DNA from 3 places in the Vibrio algicola genome. Region 2 is predicted to be linked to each of the others. Evidence: predicted binding sites of a transcription regulator. Region 2 holds the regulator's gene; each other region holds the start of a gene.
What was found. Region 2 encodes MetJ, which represses methionine synthesis genes. Its sites were predicted from a motif close to TTAGACNTNTANANGTCTAA; they were not measured.
Positions count from the first base shown of each region.

Region 1: metH (methionine synthase) is a predicted target of MetJ. The motif match lies at 1,353-1,372, and genes of this name have one in related genera.
Region 3: metA (homoserine O-acetyltransferase MetA) is a predicted target of MetJ. The motif match lies at 928-947, and genes of this name have one in related genera.

Region 1 is NZ_CP045699.1:433,721-440,005, forward strand. Features, by position in the region: gene GFB47_RS01905 (cation:proton antiporter) at 1-1,205, opposite strand, end outside; gene metH (methionine synthase) at 1,415-5,113, shown strand; gene lysC (lysine-sensitive aspartokinase 3) at 5,353-6,285, opposite strand, start outside.
Region 2 is NZ_CP045699.1:219,148-225,432, reverse strand. Features, by position in the region: gene metF (methylenetetrahydrofolate reductase) at 1-88, opposite strand, end outside; gene GFB47_RS01015 (bifunctional aspartate kinase/homoserine dehydrogenase II) at 561-2,972, opposite strand; gene GFB47_RS01010 (O-succinylhomoserine (thiol)-lyase) at 2,973-4,139, opposite strand; gene metJ (met regulon transcriptional regulator MetJ) at 4,465-4,782, shown strand; gene GFB47_RS01000 (malic enzyme-like NAD(P)-binding protein) at 5,327-6,285, opposite strand, start outside.
Region 3 is NZ_CP045699.1:427,177-433,461, reverse strand. Features, by position in the region: gene metA (homoserine O-acetyltransferase MetA) at 1-914, opposite strand, end outside; gene sspB (ClpXP protease specificity-enhancing factor) at 1,197-1,697, opposite strand; gene sspA (stringent starvation protein SspA) at 1,700-2,335, opposite strand; gene GFB47_RS01885 (cytochrome c1) at 2,559-3,311, opposite strand; gene GFB47_RS01880 (cytochrome b) at 3,308-4,576, opposite strand; gene petA (ubiquinol-cytochrome c reductase iron-sulfur subunit) at 4,576-5,184, opposite strand; gene rpsI (30S ribosomal protein S9) at 5,692-6,084, opposite strand; gene rplM (50S ribosomal protein L13) at 6,100-6,285, opposite strand, start outside.

The sequences.
Region 1 (6,285 bases), 210 kb from region 2:
AATAGAACCACCGCATAAGTCATCACCATAATAATTTCTTTCACATCAATGTGATGATAAGACACGAAGTATTTACCGTGAGGAATAGACAATGCCATTGCTAATGCTAAGCCACCACGTAAGCCGCCCCAAGTTAAAATTGGTACCGTCCAAGGGTTATATTTGCGGAAGCGTTTAAAGCCTTGGAATGGGATCCAGACACTTAAAAAACGGGCCAACAATACTAATGGGATCGCGATTGAGATCATGATTAAATCTTGAATATGGAATTCAAATAATAATAAAGACATACCGATCAGCAAGAATAATATGCCATTGAGGAATTCATCCACGAGTTCCCAGAAATGATCCATATGCTCGGTACTCTCTTTTGAGAACCCAACATAACGTGTCCAGTTACCAATCATGATACTTGATACTACCATGGCCAATGGACCAGATACTTCCAAGACTTCGGCAAAGGCATAACCGGCGGTTGGAATACAAATGGTTAAGAGTAATTCCATCGAGTGATCGTTGGTGGAGCTAATAAGATAATGGAACACCAAACCAAGCACTAGACCATAAGCAATACCGCCGACCGCTTCTTGCAGGAATAAACTGACGACGCCACTAACGCTTGGTTCATTACCACTAAATGCCACAGTAAAGATGGTGACGAAAATAACCAAGCCAAAGCCATCATTAAATAATGATTCGCCTTCCACTTGAGTTGACACCCGTTGTGGGGCTTTCAGTTTTTTAACGATCGCTAATACCGCAATAGGATCGGTGGGTGAAATCAGCGCACCAAATAATAAACAGAAAACCAAATCAAGATCGAGATGAATGAATTGGCAGATCTCGTATAATGCAAAGCCAATAAAGAAGGTAGAAAAAAGCGTCGAACCCAATGCTAAAATGGTGATTTCCCATTTTTGATCAGCAAAGTGCGGTAATTTAATTCCTAAGCCACCCGCAAAAAGCAAAAATCCCAGTATCCCTTGTAGTAAAAAGTCTTCAAAATTGATTTGCGCCATGGTGTGTGAGGCAATATGCAATAAATTGAACCAGCCGCTATGACCCGCAATGAGAATAAATAATGATAAAATCATCGCTCCTGCGGTAATGGCTATGGTGGTCTGCATGCGACCGAACTTACTGTTAATTAAAGCAATAACCATCGCGGCAAACGATAGAAAGCAGAGTATATTGTATACTGACATGGACCAACCTTGGCTGTGTGTAACAAATTGTAATTTGCGTAATTTTCCAGCTGATTATAACAAAGGTCAACTGAAATTTGTCGACTATTAATGGTTAGATTAAAAAAGAATAAAAAAACGATGAATTAACCATAACGAAAACTTATTTTAGACGTCTAGATTTCTATGATAGGATGGATTAAAACGATTAAGGAAGAGGTTGTATTGTGATGGGAAGCACTTTAAATCAACGGATCAACACTCAAGTAGTGTTAGAAAAACTATTAACCCAACGCATCTTATTGATAGATGGTGGTATGGGTACCATGATCCAATCGCATAAGCTCGAAGAGCAAGATTACCGTGGTGAACGCTTTGCCGCTTGGCATAGTGACTTAAAAGGTAACAATGACTTATTGGTGCTAACTCAGCCCCAACTGATTAAACAAATCCATTGTGATTATTTGGCCGCTGGCGCTGATATCCTTGAAACCAATACCTTTAACTCGACCACCATTGCGATGGCCGATTACGACATGGAAAGCCTGAGCGCCGAGATTAACTTTGCCGCCGCCAAACTTGCCCGTGAAGCTGCCGATGAATGGACGGAAAAAACGCCAGATAAGCCTCGTTTTGTGGCAGGGGTGCTAGGTCCGACTAACCGTACGTGCTCTATTTCTCCTGATGTTAACGATCCAGGCTTTCGTAATGTTAGCTTTGATGAGTTAGTGACTGCTTACTCCGAATCTACTAAAGCCATGATTGAAGGCGGCGCCGATCTGATCATGATCGAAACCATCTTCGATACCCTTAATGCCAAAGCGTGTGCCTTTGCGGTTAGCGCGGTGTTTGACCAGCTAGGCTATAAATTGCCAGTGATGATTTCAGGGACTATCACTGATGCCTCGGGCCGTACGCTTTCAGGTCAAACCACTGAAGCTTTTTATAATGCCATGCGTCATATTCAGCCGATTTCATTTGGTTTGAACTGCGCTCTTGGTCCGGATGAATTACGCCAGTATGTGGCGGAGCTTTCGCGAGTGTCTGAGACCTTTGTTTCTGCTCACCCTAATGCCGGTTTACCGAATGCATTTGGTGAGTATGATCTGGAACCGCGTGAAATGGCGCGTCATATTCAAGAGTGGGCAGAAAGTGGTTTTCTCAATTTTGTCGGTGGTTGTTGTGGTACCACACCTGAGCATATTCGCCAAATGGCGCGGGTGGTAGAAGGCATTAAACCTCGTCAGTTACCCGATATCCCTAAAGCTTGCCGTTTATCAGGTTTAGAGCCGGTCACCATCGATAAAGATTCCTTATTTGTTAATGTGGGCGAGAGAACCAATGTCACCGGTTCGGCCAAATTTAAACGCTTAATTGTCGATGAGCAGTACGATGAAGCATTGGATGTTGCTCGTGAACAAGTGGCCAATGGCGCGCAGATTATTGATATCAACATGGATGAAGGCATGTTGGATGCCGAAGCTTGTATGGAGCGCTTTTTAAAGTTGTGTGCTTCAGAACCAGAAATTTCCAAAGTGCCGATTATGGTCGATTCTTCAAAATGGGAAGTGATTGAAGCGGGCTTAAAATGCATTCAAGGTAAGGGCATTGTTAACTCCATTTCGATGAAAGAAGGAGTGGATAAGTTTATCGAGCAAGCGAAATTGATCCGTCGCTATGGTGCAGCGGTGATCGTGATGGCGTTTGATGAACAAGGCCAAGCCGATACCCGCGAACGTAAAGTTGAAATTTGTACTAAGGCTTATCATATTCTGGTGGATGAAATTGGTTTTCCGCCGGAAGATATTATTTTTGATCCCAATATTTTTGCCATTGCCACCGGTATTGATGAGCATAATAACTACGCGGTCGATTTTATTGAAGCCGTCGATGAAATCAAAAAAACACTGCCTTATGCCATGATTTCTGGCGGGGTGTCGAACGTATCATTTTCATTCCGCGGCAATAACTATGTACGTGAAGCGATCCATGCGGTATTCCTCTATCACTGTTTTAAGCGCGGTATGGATATGGGGATTGTGAATGCCGGTCAGCTTGAAATTTATGACAACATCCCAGAAAAATTGCGTGAAGCGGTTGAAGATGTGGTGCTTAACCGTCATTCAGATGCCACTGAAAATCTACTCGAATTAGCCGAAGAGTATCGCTCGAACGGAGTGGGTAAAGTCGAAGATCCAAATGCTTTGATCTGGCGTACTTGGGAAGTGGAAAAACGAATTGAACACTCATTAGTCAAAGGCATTACCGAATTTATTATCGATGATACCGAAGAAGCGCGTTTAAAGCTGGATAAGCCGATTGATGTGATTGAAGGTCCATTAATGGACGGCATGAACGTGGTGGGGGATTTATTCGGTGAAGGTAAAATGTTCTTGCCGCAAGTGGTGAAGTCGGCTCGAGTGATGAAGCAAGCTGTAGCCTACCTTGAACCTTTTATCAATGCCTTAAAAGATGAAGGTCAGCGCTCGAATGGTAAGATTTTGTTGGCCACCGTAAAAGGCGATGTGCACGATATTGGTAAAAACATTGTTGGCGTGGTGCTGCAATGTAATAACTATGAAATCATTGATTTGGGCGTAATGGTGCCTTGTGAAACTATCTTTAAAGTCGCACGCGAAGAGAACGTCGATATCATCGGTCTATCGGGGCTGATCACGCCATCACTGGATGAAATGGTGTATGTCGCCAAAGAAATGGAGCGCCAAGGGTTTGATATTCCATTGTTAATTGGCGGAGCGACCACTTCAAAAGCACATACTGCGGTTAAAATTGAACAAAATTATAATCAGCCAGTGGTGTATGTGAATAATGCTTCACGCGCGGTTGGGGTGTGTTCGGCATTACTGTCTGACAGTTTACGTCCGGCATTTATCGAAAAGCTTAGTCTTGATTATGATCGTACTCGTGATCAACACGCGCGCAAACGGCCTAAAACCAAGCCGATCACATTAGAAGCGGCGCGCGCCAATAAGGTTGATATTGATTGGCAAACTTATACTCCGCCTGCACCTATGCAAACTGGTGTCCATGTGTTTGAACATATTGATGTATCGGTTTTGCGTAATTATATCGATTGGACCCCTTTCTTCCTGACTTGGGGATTAATGGGCAAATACCCTGCGATTTTTGAGCATGAAGAAGTGGGCGAAGAAGCGAAACGTATTTTTGATGATGCGATTGGTTTGCTTGAGAGGGTAGAAAAAGACGGCATTTTAAAAGCCAGCGGTATTTGTTCGATGTTCCCTGCCAATAGCGTGGGGGATGATATTGAAGTGTACGCCGATGAGTCGCGCACCGAAGTCATTAAAGTGCTGCATAACTTGCGCCAACAAACCGATAAACCGAAAGGACCTAACTACTGTTTATCCGATTACATTGCACCTAAAGACAGCGGTAAAGCGGATTGGATTGGTGGGTTTGCGGTCACTGGCGGAATTGGCGAACGTGATTTAGCCGATGCTTATAAAGCGGCAGGCGATGATTACAACGCGATCATGATCCAAGCAGTAGCGGATCGATTAGCCGAAGCATTTGCAGAATATATGCACGAGAAAGTGCGTAAGGAAATCTGGGGTTATGCTGCCGATGAAAACCTCACCAATAACGATCTTATTCGTGAGAAATACCAAGGTACTCGCCCAGCGCCTGGCTATCCTGCTTGTCCTGAGCATACCGAAAAAGGCAGCCTATGGGAGATCCTAAAGGTAGAAGAAAGCATTGGTATGTCGCTGACCACCAGTTATGCGATGTGGCCTGGAGCGTCGGTTTCCGGTTGGTATTTCTCTCATCCAGATTCTCGTTATTTTGCTATTGCGCAGATCCAACAAGATCAAGCCGAAGAATATGCTAGGCGTAAAGGCTGGGATGAAGTGGAGATGGAAAAATGGTTAGGGCCTAACTTGAGTTAAAGCCAAGGCCTGTCACTGAGTATAAAAAAAGAGCGGATCCTGATGGATGCGCTCTTTTTATATAAGAAGTATCGTCATTGAGCAAACGAGGCACGAGTTATCCGTGATCTCGCTTTTTAACCCTATCAGTAAGGATGAAAGCGAGATTCCCTATCAGCTCGTGCTACTCGCGTATGAGGTGATCGTTTTAGATCACCTCACGGTTTGTATTCGTGACAGATGGAATACGAACATATCACTTATTCAAACAAGGCGTGATGCAAAACTTGTATGGCTTGTTTGGATTCATCTTCGCTGACTAAAAAGCATAAATTATGCGGGCTAGCGCCATAACAAATCATACGGATATTAAACTCTTCGAGTGCGCTAAAGACTTGCTTAGCATATCCTTTTTTGCCGCTCATTTTATTACCAATTAAGGCGACCAAGCTTAAATTATGCTCGACTTCAACCGTACACAGTTGTTCTAGTTCTGCACGTGCTTCAATCGGCAACTGCGGTGCACCGCCAGAAGTATTGGTTTGATCTAATGTTAAAGAGACACTGACTTCAGAGGTGGTAATTAAGTCGACCGAGATTTGGTACTTGGCTAAAATGGCAAACACTTGCGCTAAAAAGCCATACGCTTGGTACATTTCTGGGCAGCGTAGCGTTACCATGGTTTGATTGCCGCGCAAAGTTAATGCTCTAAACAACGGGGCGCTCTCGACTTTTTGACGGATCCAAGTGCCACCATTTTCAGGTTGACGAGACGATCCGACAAAGACTGGGATTTGATGGCGCAATGCAGGTAATAAGGTCGAAGGGTGTAAAATTTTCGCGCCAAAATTGGCCATTTCCGACGCTTCACTAAAGCTGATTTCAGCAATAGGAGCCGCTTTGGGGGCAATACGAGGATCGGTAGTGTAAATGCCAGGTACGTCGGTCCAGATCTCTAGCCCTTCCGCTTTAACCGCTTCAGCAATTAATGCGGCGCTGTAATCACTGCCGCCACGTCCTAGTGTGGTGGTATTGCCTTCGCTGTCACTGCCAATAAAGCCTTGAGTGATCACCAGCTGCTTTTGACATAGTGGGACTAAATGTTGTTCTGCAAGTTGCGATATTTCACTGATAATAGGCTCGGCTTTACCATGTTCAGAATTGGTGCGCAGGATCTCACGAATATCAAAACG
Region 2 (6,285 bases):
AAAACTCAAAAGAAACGTTAATCTTGCCTGCCAGATCGGCAACGTTGTGATTAAGTGCGTCAATATGACCTGCGTGTGAATAGCTCATTTCTTTATTCTCCCTGTGGCGGAGCCACTTATAAATCAACAGCGGCAAGGCCACTTATAAACTAACTGCGGAAAATTCCCTTCCACAACGAACATATACCAATGCCAGAAAATATCGCGTAACTCGTATTATCGTCAAACAAAAACAAGATTCCGTATCTTCTTCGCTTAGGCTCATGTACGGAATGACGTCGAGTGCTAAGTGATTGGTATTTATTAAAATAAATATTATACACAACTTAAATATCGCAACAAATTTTGCATTTAGCCGTCTATATGTCTAAAGAATGTCTTGAATAGGATCTAATGTCAACGATCTGAACATGAATTTTTTTCATATTGCGAGTGAGTAGATTTCAAATCATAAAAAATGCCACTTATCCTGCGCGATCTTTCTGGTTGAAAGAGCAAAAGATAAGTGGCATTTGAAACATTTAACTTACGTCGCTACTAGGAATTCAATCGAATAGCCCTTACAACAAAATCGACAGTCGATTCAAATCCGATTGCAATGCACCTGCTGTCACCATTTTTCCAGCACCTGGGCCACGAATAACCAACGGATTTTCTTTATACCAATGGCTTTCTATTGCAAAGATATTGTCACATGGCAATAAGTTCGCCAGCGCATGTTCAGGATTTAATGCCTCAACACCAACCGTCGCTTTGCCATCTCGATTTAAACGCGCCACATAACGCAGCACCTTTCCATCCGCTTGGGCTTTTTCCAAACGTTCGGTTAAACGCTCATTAAGCAATGCGCCGTAATCGAAAAAATCATCGGTTGAAAGATGTTGCAACTCTTGCGGCACCAAAGACTCAACTTTGACATCTTCAGGTTCAATGGTAAATCCAGCTTCGCGGGCAAGGATCACTAATTTACGCATCACATCAGAACCATCTAAATCTGAGCGAGGATCCGGTTCGGTTAACCCTTGTTGCCACGCCAAATCAACTAAATCACTAAACGGAATTGAGCCATCAAATTGCTGGAACAACCAAGATAATGTACCGGAAAAAATGCCCGAAATAGCGGTAATTTCATCACCACTATCACGCAGATCATGAATGGCATAGTTGACTGGCAAACCTGCCCCCACGGTGGCGTTATACAACCAATGACGTCCGGTTTTTTGGAACGCATCTTTGATGGCATGATAACGAACCGAGCTTGATGCACCGGCGATTTTATTGGCGCAAATCAGGTGCATACCTTGTTCGGCAATTCGTTCATATTGATCGGCTAACAAAGCGCTGGCAGTGACATCCATCACCACCACTTCATCGTAGCGTGTTTGGTGGGCCAGCGTGTCTAACCAAGTGCCACCATCATTACTGATACTCTCATCTTCAAATTGAGCCAGTGCATCTTTTGGGGTAATGCCATTGAGATCGAGCCAGTAGGTTTGACTATCAACCACTGCTACTAAATCAAAACTCATGCCGCTGCGTTTTTCTAATTCCGCTTGTTGGCTTTCAAATAGAGCCAACCAACTAGAGCCAATATTACCTTTACCACACAATGCAATCGCGACACGTTTTTGTGCTTGGAACAGTTGAGAATGCACACCAGCAACAATACTTGCGACATCTGTGCGACGTAAAATGGCAACTAAACTCAAGCCTGAATCTGCGGCAGAGACGAACTCCACAGGGGCATCTTTTAATTGTTGATAGAAGCCATAACAATGATTGGCATTACTGGTCACGCCAGCGCCAACAGCAGCCACCATTGAGTAGCCTTCTTTTAGCTTAATTTCTGCGCCAACCGCGATATCTTGCAAGTAACTTAACGCATCTCCGGCAATTTCTTGCGTATACGCCAGCAGCAAGCAACCTTGATCAGGCTGTGATTCCATTGCTAAGGGTTGTAATTGTGCGCGAGCTAATGAACGCATCACATCTAACTGCAAACGTTCAAAATCATGTCCTGCGCCAAAATGAATTTGCACCATTAATACTTCTTCAATCGAAGTGATAATTTTGGCACCACGACCAGAAGCTAATACACGCTCAATTCGAGTTGAGCCACATTCTGGTTGGTAACTGCAACGCAGGCTTAAATCCATCGCGCTTTGTGCTACCGGTTGCAGTGTTCGGCTATGCAGTACTGGCGCAGCAAGACGAGCAAGCTCACTGGCTTCATCTAGACGCAGCAAAGGCAATAAACACGCATCAGAGACTTTACGCGGGTCGGCGCTAAACACACCTGCGACATCACTCCAAATGGTCACGCGTGTCACTTCGGCTAGTACGCCAATCACAGTGGCTGAATAATCGGAACCATTACGCCCTAATAACACAGTTTCACCCGCATCGTTACGCGCCATAAAGCCGGTGATCACGATACGAATTTTTCCGTGCTGCGCTAGGCGCTCTTTAAGCAAAGGTAACGAGCGAGCGCGATCGACTTCTGGTTGAGCACCACGTTCTGCGCGTAAGAAGCGACGAGAATCCAATTGCACCGCTTCCATATCTAAATGACATAGCAAGGCACTTAATAGACGCGAAGACCACACCTCACCATGACCGAGAGCATCACAGCGCTCAACAACATTAACTGGCGCGGTGATCTCACTTAATTCTAAGAACTCATGATGCAATAAATCCAATAACGGTTGTGCGGCTTCTGCCGGTAATAATGACTCAACCAGATCCACTTGAAATTGACGTAACTGTTGTAGAATTTCGTGGGCAATTCGACCATCTTTTTCCAATGCTGCTAACCAATCAATCAATCGATTGGTGGTACTGCCCGCCGCTGATACAACAATTAAATCCGATTGATTGGAGTATTCGCGCAAAATATTTGCCACGCGTTTATAACATTCGGGATTAGCTAAACTGCTGCCTCCAAATTTGTGTAATTGACGAGCCGTGCTCATTTACGCTACCTCTTGTGCTTTTTTAAATGCTTGCTCTAAATCGGTGATCAAGTCTTGGCTATCTTCTAAGCCGACCGATACACGGAGCAAGGTTTGTGCAATACCTGCTTGTTGTTGCGCTTCATCTGACATGGCGCGATGTGTCATCGAAGCAGGATGACAAATTAGACTTTCCACTCCCCCTAGCGATTCCGCTAACGAGAATAATTGGAGCTGACCAACAAAAACCTTCAATTGTTCCATACTGCCGTTCAGTTCAAAGCTAAGCATAGAACCAAAACCAGTTTGTTGTGCTTTGGCGATCTCATGGCCCGGATGTTGTGGCAAGCTTGGGTGATAAACAGTGCCTACTAATGCTTGGGTTTGTAAAAATGCTAATAATGCTTGGGCGCTTTCTTCATGGACTCGCATCCGTGCTGGAAGCGTTCTTAAACCACGCAAGGTCATATAACTATCAAACGGCGTCCCTGTGGCACCAATGCAGTTGCCCCACCATGAAAGCGTTTCGACATGGTCAGGATCTTTTGCAATGATCACGCCGCCAATCACATCAGAATGACCGTTAATGTATTTGGTGGTGGAATGCACCACAAAATCTGCGCCTAATGTAATCGGCTTTTGGTACACCGGTGTCATAAAGGTGTTATCAACGGCCACTAATGCACCGACTTGCTTGGCTTTTTGACAGGCTAACGCGATATCGACCACGCGAACCAAAGGGTTAGATGGAGTTTCAAGTAAAATCAGCTTAGGCTTTTTGGCGATGGCTGCATCAAATTCAGCTTGATTGGATTGATCGACAAACTGAACTTTAAAGTCACCTTTTTGCGCGCGCGTATTAAATAAACGATAAGTACCACCGTAACAATCATGCGGCGCAATAATTAAATCATCAGGGCTTAAGAAAGCCGACACCCATAAATTTAGAGCCGAAGTACCACAATTGGTGATCACCGCGCCTGCACCTGACTCTAATTCTGACAATGCTTGTTCAAGTAGTCCGCGGTTAGGGTTGCCCGAGCGGGTATAGTCGTATTGCGGCACTTCACCAAAGGCAGGAAAGCCGTAGTTGGTAGAAAGATAAATCGGTGGCACGACCGCGTGATATTGAGAATCCGATTCAATACCGGTACGCACAGCAACAGTAGCAGGCTTTCTTGAACTCATGGTGTCTTCCTTTTCCATTTGCGCTTTGTTTTCTTTGAAAATAGATTGATTTAAAGAGTTAAAACCGCAATCACGAATCAATTGTTTGACAGAAATTCAATCTTACCGTTTTTTTAGGCAGTATTGTGCTTTCTCTCGTTCTTTTCTGCTACTTTATCGCTACCAAATCAAGACGTCAACACTTCTGGACGTCTAAACGTCTTTACTTGTGGCAGTCAATGCCGCTAGAATCGCACCCTGACAATTAATAATACCAATCAAAGTAATGAGATGATCAGATATTTACCTTGATTGATATAACAACAATAAACAGCGAAGGTACATGATGGCCGATTGGAATGGTGACTACATTAGCCCGTATGCGGAACATGGGAAAAAAAGTGAACAAGTTAAAAAAATCACAGTTTCTATTCCGCTCAAAGTATTAAAAATACTGACAGATGAGAGAACTCGTCGCCAAGTCAATAACCTGCGCCATGCCACTAATAGTGAATTGTTGTGTGAAGCATTTTTGCATGCTTATACCGGTCAGCCTCTGCCAACCGATGAAGACTTACGAAAAGATCGCCCTGATGATCTGCCAGCAGAAGTGAAAAAACTGATGACCGAAATGGGCATCGAATTCGAAGCTTTTGATGATTAACAACCGATTCTCATTTTAGTCATTAATCACTAAAAATTGATGACTAGGGGCTGTTAATCTTTCGTGGTTGTTTTTGCTGCGAATTGTTGGGTTTTTATACAAGGAAGAGGCTTTGTGGTGTAGCTGGCTACACGAAAAGCCGATGACGAAGTAGAAAAGACCAACAAACGCAGCCCGAAGGGTTCGGCTAAAAGCCTTTTACTCTTCGTTAAGTCTCATTTACTTAGAATAACTAGGCTTCAATCGACTTGCCTCGATTAAAAGGCTTTTATCTCGAACAAAATTTAATCACGAAAGATCAACAGCCCCTAGAAACGAACAAAAAAAGCCCGATCAAATTAGATTTGATCGGGCTTTTTTTGTTCAACTTTCTTCAATTAGAAAGGACTTATACCAATTCCATAAATTTAATGATCATTCAAAATTGAGTACAGAGAAAAGTATCAAAAGCCATGGGTGCCTTGTCTTAAGCGATCAAGGACGGATCAGCGTCTTTTCGGCGTATTCAAATTGATCAAATATAAAATGGAATTGGTATTAAAATTTATTTGTACTGCTCAGGTAACGCAATACGCGCCACACCAGACTTCACCGCCGCGCGAGCGACAGCGCCAGCAACGCGTGGTAATAAACGTGGATCCATTGGTTTTGGAATAATGTACTCCGAGCCAAAGCTTAATGATTCAACCCCTGCAGCAGCTAACACTTCCGCTGGCACTTCTTCTTTAGCCAACTGACGAATCGCCTCTACCGCAGCCAATTTCATTTCAGTGTTAATTTCACTGGCACGAACGTCCAACGCACCACGGAAAATGAATGGGAAACAAATCACGTTGTTAACTTGGTTTGGGTAATCACTGCGTCCGGTCCCCATGATCAAATCATTACGTACTTTGGCAGCAATTTCTGGTTTGATTTCAGGATCTGGGTTTGAACAAGCAAATACCACCGGTTTGTCTGCCATTAATGCCAAAGCTTCAGGTGGCAGTAAGTTTGGACCTGATACCCCTAAGAATAAATCTGCCCCTGTAATCACATCTTCAAGGGTGCGCATGTCGGTGTTATTGGCGAACAATTGCTTGTATTCATTAAGATCGTCACGACGTGTATGGATCACACCTTTACGGTCAAGCATGTAGATTTTTTCGCGCAATGCGCCACATTTGATCAATAGTTCCATACAAGCGACTGCCGCTGCGCCCGCGCCTAAACAAACAATTTTACACTCGTGCAGTTTCTTACCTTGCAGTTCAATCGCATTCAACATGCCGGCAGCGGTGACAATCGCAGTACCGTGCTGGTCATCATGGAATACTGGAATATCACAACGCTCAATCAATTGACGTTCAATTTCAAAGCAATCTGGTGCTTTGATATCTTCTAAGTTGATACCACCAAAGGTGTCAGCAATGTTCGCTACGGTGTCGATAAATTCTTCGATGGTGCGGTGTTTTACTTCAATATCGATCGAATCTAAACCAGCAAAGCGTTTGAACAATAAAG
Region 3 (6,285 bases), 210 kb from region 2:
GAGAAATGCTCTAAATCGTATGGGGTTTGTTGGTAGACACAGTAGTTTAACCAGTTGGCAAACAACAAGTGTCCGTGACTTCGCCAGCTCGCGATCGGTTTGTTATCTGGATTATCATTCGGGTAATAATTCAAGGGAATAGCAGGATCCATGCCTTCGGCTAAATCGCGGCTGTATTCGGTATGCAATGTTTGTGCATCGTATTCAGGGTGACCGGTCACAAATACGTGACGCTTATCTTTGGTTGAGGCCAAATACACGCCAGCATCGGCTGACGTTGCCAATAAATCAAGATCGGTATGTTCGCTTAAGTAATCCGGCGAAAAGTCAGCATATCGAGAATGTGGCGCTAAAAACGAATCATCAAACCCTCTGACTATTGGGTGAAACTCGTTAATAACGTCATGCTGATAAACACCCGAAAGCTTTTCTTTGCGGGTACGTTTTGGTAAATCATACAACAACTTGAGCCCAGCTTGCGCCGCCCAACAAACATACAAACTTGAAGTGACATGATTATTCGCCCACTCCATCACGGTTTGTAAATGCTCCCAATATGCCACATCTTCAAACTGCACCAAACCAAGTGGCGCGCCAGTAATAATCAAACCATCGAAATTACGATTCTTCACCATATCAAATTGGCGATAAAAGTTATTTAAATGCTCTTCTGGGGTGTTTTTACTTGGACGATCATCGATTCTAAGTAATTCGATATCCACTTGTAGCGGGCTATTTGAAAGCAAACGTAGAAATTGAGTTTCCGTCTCAATTTTCTTTGGCATGAGATTAAGTATCAATACTTTTAAAGGGCGGATCATCTGAGTGGTCGCCCGCGATTCTGACATGATGAAAATCCGTTCCTGACGTAATATATCGGAAGCCGGCAGTTGATCGGGGATCTTAATAGGCATTGCGCTCTCTCCATAAGCAATCTAGACGTCTAAACACCTATGAGTATAGCAATCGCAAAAAGAATGTCGAGGGTTAAAAGCAAAAGCGAGATTCCCTATCTGCTCGTGTTACTCGCGTATGGAATGACAGTTTTTGGGTGGAATTCCGTCATTGCGGAAACGAGGTACGAGTTATCCGTAATTTCGCCTTGATTTACGCGAATAAAAAAGAGCATCATACTTTTTCAAGTATTGATGCTCTTTTTCTCAACTAATCAACCGTACTAAGACGGCAGATAGTGTTTATTTTACAATCGTTAAGCTTGGACGGCCTTTCGATTTTGTCGGCGCAGCATCTTGATTTGCTTCGGCTTGAGGGGTGGTTTGTGGCTTAACCTCAGGCTCTGGATCAACGCTACTTAAAGACGACAATTGTTGCTCTTCTGCCGCTTGTGCTTTTTCGACTTCAAGTTCGTAACCATCTTCTGGTTCAAACATGGTTCCGGCACCATTTTCACGGGCATAGATAGCTTGCACCGCATACATAGGTACAATCACCGAATGAGGACGACCGCTGAAACGAGCACTAAAAGTGATCGCTTCATTGCTCATTTCTAAATTGCCCACCGCACGCGGCGCAACATTTAAAATGATTTGACCATCTTCAACAAATTCTAACGGAACACGCACACCAACCATAGTGGCATCAACCACTAGATGTGGCGTTAACTCGTTATCAGAAAGCCATTCGTAAAAAGCACGAACTAAATATGGACGTCTTGGCGTCATCTTATCCATATCCATGACTATCGAACCAATCGCATTTCTCGTTCTGCTTCTGTTAGAGAAGCCAAGAATGAATCGCGTTCAAATACACGGCTCATGTAAATTTTCAGCTCTTTTGAACCAGGGCCTGATAATTCGATACCGAATACAGGTAAGCGCCACAATAATGGAGCTAGGTAGCAATCAATTAAGCTAAACTCTTCACTCATGAAGTATTCGTATTCAGCAAACACAGGGCCAAGAGTCAGTAGGTCATTACGTAATTTATTACGTGCAGCTTCTGCTTCTTCCGCAGTGCCATTAATGATTTTTTCTACTTGAGAATACCAATTACGTTCAATACGGTACATCATCAAACGACTGTTACCACGAGCAACTGGGTAAACAGGCATCAATGGTGGATGAGGAAAACGCTCATCAAGATATTCCATGATGATTTTTGAGTTGTACAAAGCAAGTTCACGGTCAACCAAAGTTGGTACTGACTTATAAGGATTCAGTTCGATTAACTCAGCAGGAAGGTTATCTTCTTCTACTAATTCAACTTCAACACTCACGCCTTTTTCAGCAAGAACAATACGTACCTGATGGCTATACATATCTGAAGCACTTGAAAATAGAGTCATCACAGAACGTTTATTGGCAGCTACAGCCATTGAGAAGCCCTCCAGCAGGTAAATACCAATCAAAGTAATTGGTAATAAAATAAAAAGGAATGGAGGCCGACGCCTCCATTACACAAAAATTAGCATCCGATTTTAGCACAATTGTGACTGGTCGGGTGAATTTTTATTCCGCGTACAATTTACAATATCCAATGGGGTTAGCTTAAGTACTTTGCTCAACCGCATCGGAACACTCGTTAATGTACTCTGCTAATTAATGCACATCACGCCAGTACTCTTTCTTCAGTAATATGACAATAATAGTAAACAAGGCTAAAAAGGCCATAACCCACCAACCCAGTGCGTGACGCTCCAATTTAACCGGATCGCCCGAGTACTCTAAAAAGTTCACTAAATCGCGTACCGTTTGATCGTACTCTTTCGTTGTCAATTCGCCCATTTTATCCACTCGGGTAGACTCAACCACTTTATGCTCTTTACCATCAACGGTATGGGTCGCATAAACCGGCTCAGGGATCCCTTGCAAGCCTTCTAACACATGCGGCATCCCGACATTAGGGAAGGTGATATTATTCACCCCAAATGGACGATTAGGATCAGCGTAAAACGAGCGTAAATAAGTATATAACCAATCAACACCACGCACTCGCGCCACTAAAGTGAGATCCGGTGGCGGCGCACCAAACCATTTAGCAGCCGCATCTTCTGGGATCGAATTGGTCATCAGATCGCCAATTTTTGCATTAGGATCAAACATGAGGTTTTCCTTCATTAAATCTTCAGGAATACCTAAATCTGTCGCCACGCGTTGATAACGCTGGTACTGAGTCGAGTGACAACCCGAACAGTAACTCATAAAGGTTTGCGCACCACGTTGCAACGAAGCTTGATCGGTTAAGTCATTATTGGCTTTATCAAGATGAACATTGCCACCCGCTGCCATTACCGATAATGGTAACAAGGCAGATAAAATTAGAGCAAAAGCCCCTACAATCCACTTTTTCATTTGAATGTCACCCTTTCTGGTAATGGTTTGGTTGCTTCATTTTTACTGTAAACAAACAATAAAATGAAGAACATGAAATAACCTAAACTGGTTATCTGCGCCAATAGTGTATATAGAGCAGTCGCCGGTAAGGTTCCCAGAATTCCAAGTGCCACAAAACAAATAGTGAACTGAATAATATTGATCAGATGCCATTTACTACGGTAACGGAACGAGCGTACTTTACAACGATCAAACCATGGCAGTAAGAATAAGAACAATATTGATGCCCCCATCGCGGCCACACCTAATAGCTTATCGGGTACCGCACGCAAAATGGCGTAGAACGGAGTGAAGTACCACACTGGTGCAATATGCTCTGGTGTTTTCAATGGATTCGCTGCTTCAAAGTTAGGTGGTTCAAGGAAATAACCGCCCATCTCTGGGTTAAAGAACAACACATAACTAAAGAAGATAAAGAAGCCGGCGATACCCACCATATCTTTTACCGTGCCATACGGATGGAACGGGATCGAATCTCTAATATTATATTTAGAGGTGTATTGTTTATGGAATTTGAACTGGGTGGTGTGATCACCTTTATCATCCGGACCTTTTGGTATTTTAGTATCAATACCATCAGGGTTATTCGAACCCACTTCATGCAATGCAAGAACGTGTAACACCACCAATAACAACAACACAATCGGCAGTGCAATAACATGCAGAGCAAAGAAACGGTTTAGGGTTGCACCAGAGATAACATAATCACCACGGATCCAAAGAGTAAGATCATCACCAATCACAGGGATCGCCCCAAATAGCGAGATGATAACCTGCGCGCCCCAGTAAGACATTTGCCCCCAAGGTAGTAAGTAGCCCATAAAAGCTTCGGCCATTAAGACCAAGAAGATCAACATACCGAAGATCCACAATAACTCACGCGGTTTTTGGTATGAACCATAAATAAGGCCACGGAACATGTGCAGATAAACCACAACAAAGAATGCTGACGCACCAGTGGAGTGCATGTAGCGCAGTAACCAACCGTATTCAACATCACGCATGATGTATTCAACCGAGGCGAACGCTCCCTCGCCAGAAGGTACGTAGTTCATGGTGAGCCAGATCCCAGTTAAGATCTGATTAACCAACACCAGCATCGCCAGAGAACCAAAAATGTACCAAAAGTTGAAGTTCTTCGGCATAGGGTATTCAGATAAATGCTTTTTATACGCATCCATCACAGGTAGACGTTTTTCTACCCAATCTAATAAACCTTGCATTAAGCGTCTCCTTTCTGGTTGCCAGCATCAACCGCTTCACCAATAATGATGCGAGTATCAGTCAGGTATCCATGCTCTGGCACCACTAAATTTAGTGGTGCTGGAACGCCTTGGAATACCCGTCCGGCCAAATCAAATTTTGAGCCATGACATGGGCAAAAGAAACCAGATGAAACGCCTTGGACTTGTTCACTGAAAGAGTCAGGTAAATAAGTGGGTGAACAACCAAGGTGAGTACAGATCCCAACAGCAACAAAATATTCAGGTTTAATGGAGCGATAAGCGTTATGCGCATATTCAGGTTGCTGTTCTTGTTCCGAACTTGGATCGCGCAGTTTATCGTTAAGTGAATTCAATTCATCTAACGTTGCTTTAGAACGGCGCACTACCCATACAGGTTTGCCTCGCCATTCTACTCTAACGAGTTGTCCTTCTTCTAGTTTGCCGATATCCACTTCGACAGGGGCACCAGCAGCTTTTGCTCTTTCACTTGGGTTCCAAGATTTAATAAAAGGCACCGCTACTGCCACCGCTCCAATCCCACCAACAACTGCTGTTGTGGCAGTCAAAAAGCGCCGACGGCCATTATTAATAGGCGCATTGCTCATCCAACATTCTCCCACTTAAACTGTATTCATTTAATAAATACAAAAGAAATACCAAATCCCTAGTATTCTTAATATTTCTATAATTAAAGTAATTAACATGCATTTTTTTTATTTTGTATACGTCAATGCATGCACTATCTTGCTAAATGATAAAGAAATAGCGACTTATAGACAAGAGTAAGCTACTTTTTCGTAACATTTATGAAGCATATTTGTTTGTGAACTCACAAAAGCGTGATTAAGCTGGAATAAGAAAGCAAAAATGGGAGGGAAAGCAAAGAGAACAAGCCAGAAAACTTAAGGCCGTTATAAGAAGAATAATACCAATTCCATTTAATATTTTCTCAATTTGAATACGTCGAAAAGACGCTGTTCCGTCCTTGGTCGCTTGAGAAAAGGAGATATTACAGGCACAAAAAAGCCCGACCGAAGCCGAGCTTTTGAAACCACACACCAGAAAACTGGTGACGTTGATTTTGCAATACAGAGAAAACTCTGTAGAGAAAATTAACGCTTAGAGAATTGTGGTTTACGACGTGCTTTACGAAGACCAACTTTCTTACGTTCAACGCAACGTGCGTCGCGAGTAACGTAGCCAGCTGCGCGTAGTGCAGGACGTAGAGTTTCATCGTATTCCATTAGAGCACGTGTGATACCGTGACGGATCGCACCAGCTTGACCAGAAATACCACCACCTTTAACAGTGATGTATAGGTCAAGTTTCTCAACCATATCAACTAGTTCAAGAGGTTGTTTAACAACCATACGTGAAGTTGGACGACCGAAGTAGGTGTCTAGATCACGTTTGTTGATTACGATGTTGCCGCTGCCTGGTTTAATGAAAACACGAGCAGCTGAGCTTTTGCGACGGCCAGTGCCGTAGTATTGATTCTCTGCCATTTCGATAATCCTCGATTAGATGTCTAGTACTTGTGGTTGTTGAGCAACATGGTTGTGCTCAGCGCCAGCGTAAACTTTTAGCTTACGGTACATAGCACGGCCAAGAGGACCACGTGGTAGCATACCTTTAACAGCTAGTTCAATTGCCATTTCTGGTTTGTGATCAATCAACTTTTCAAAAGAGATTGATTTTAGACCACC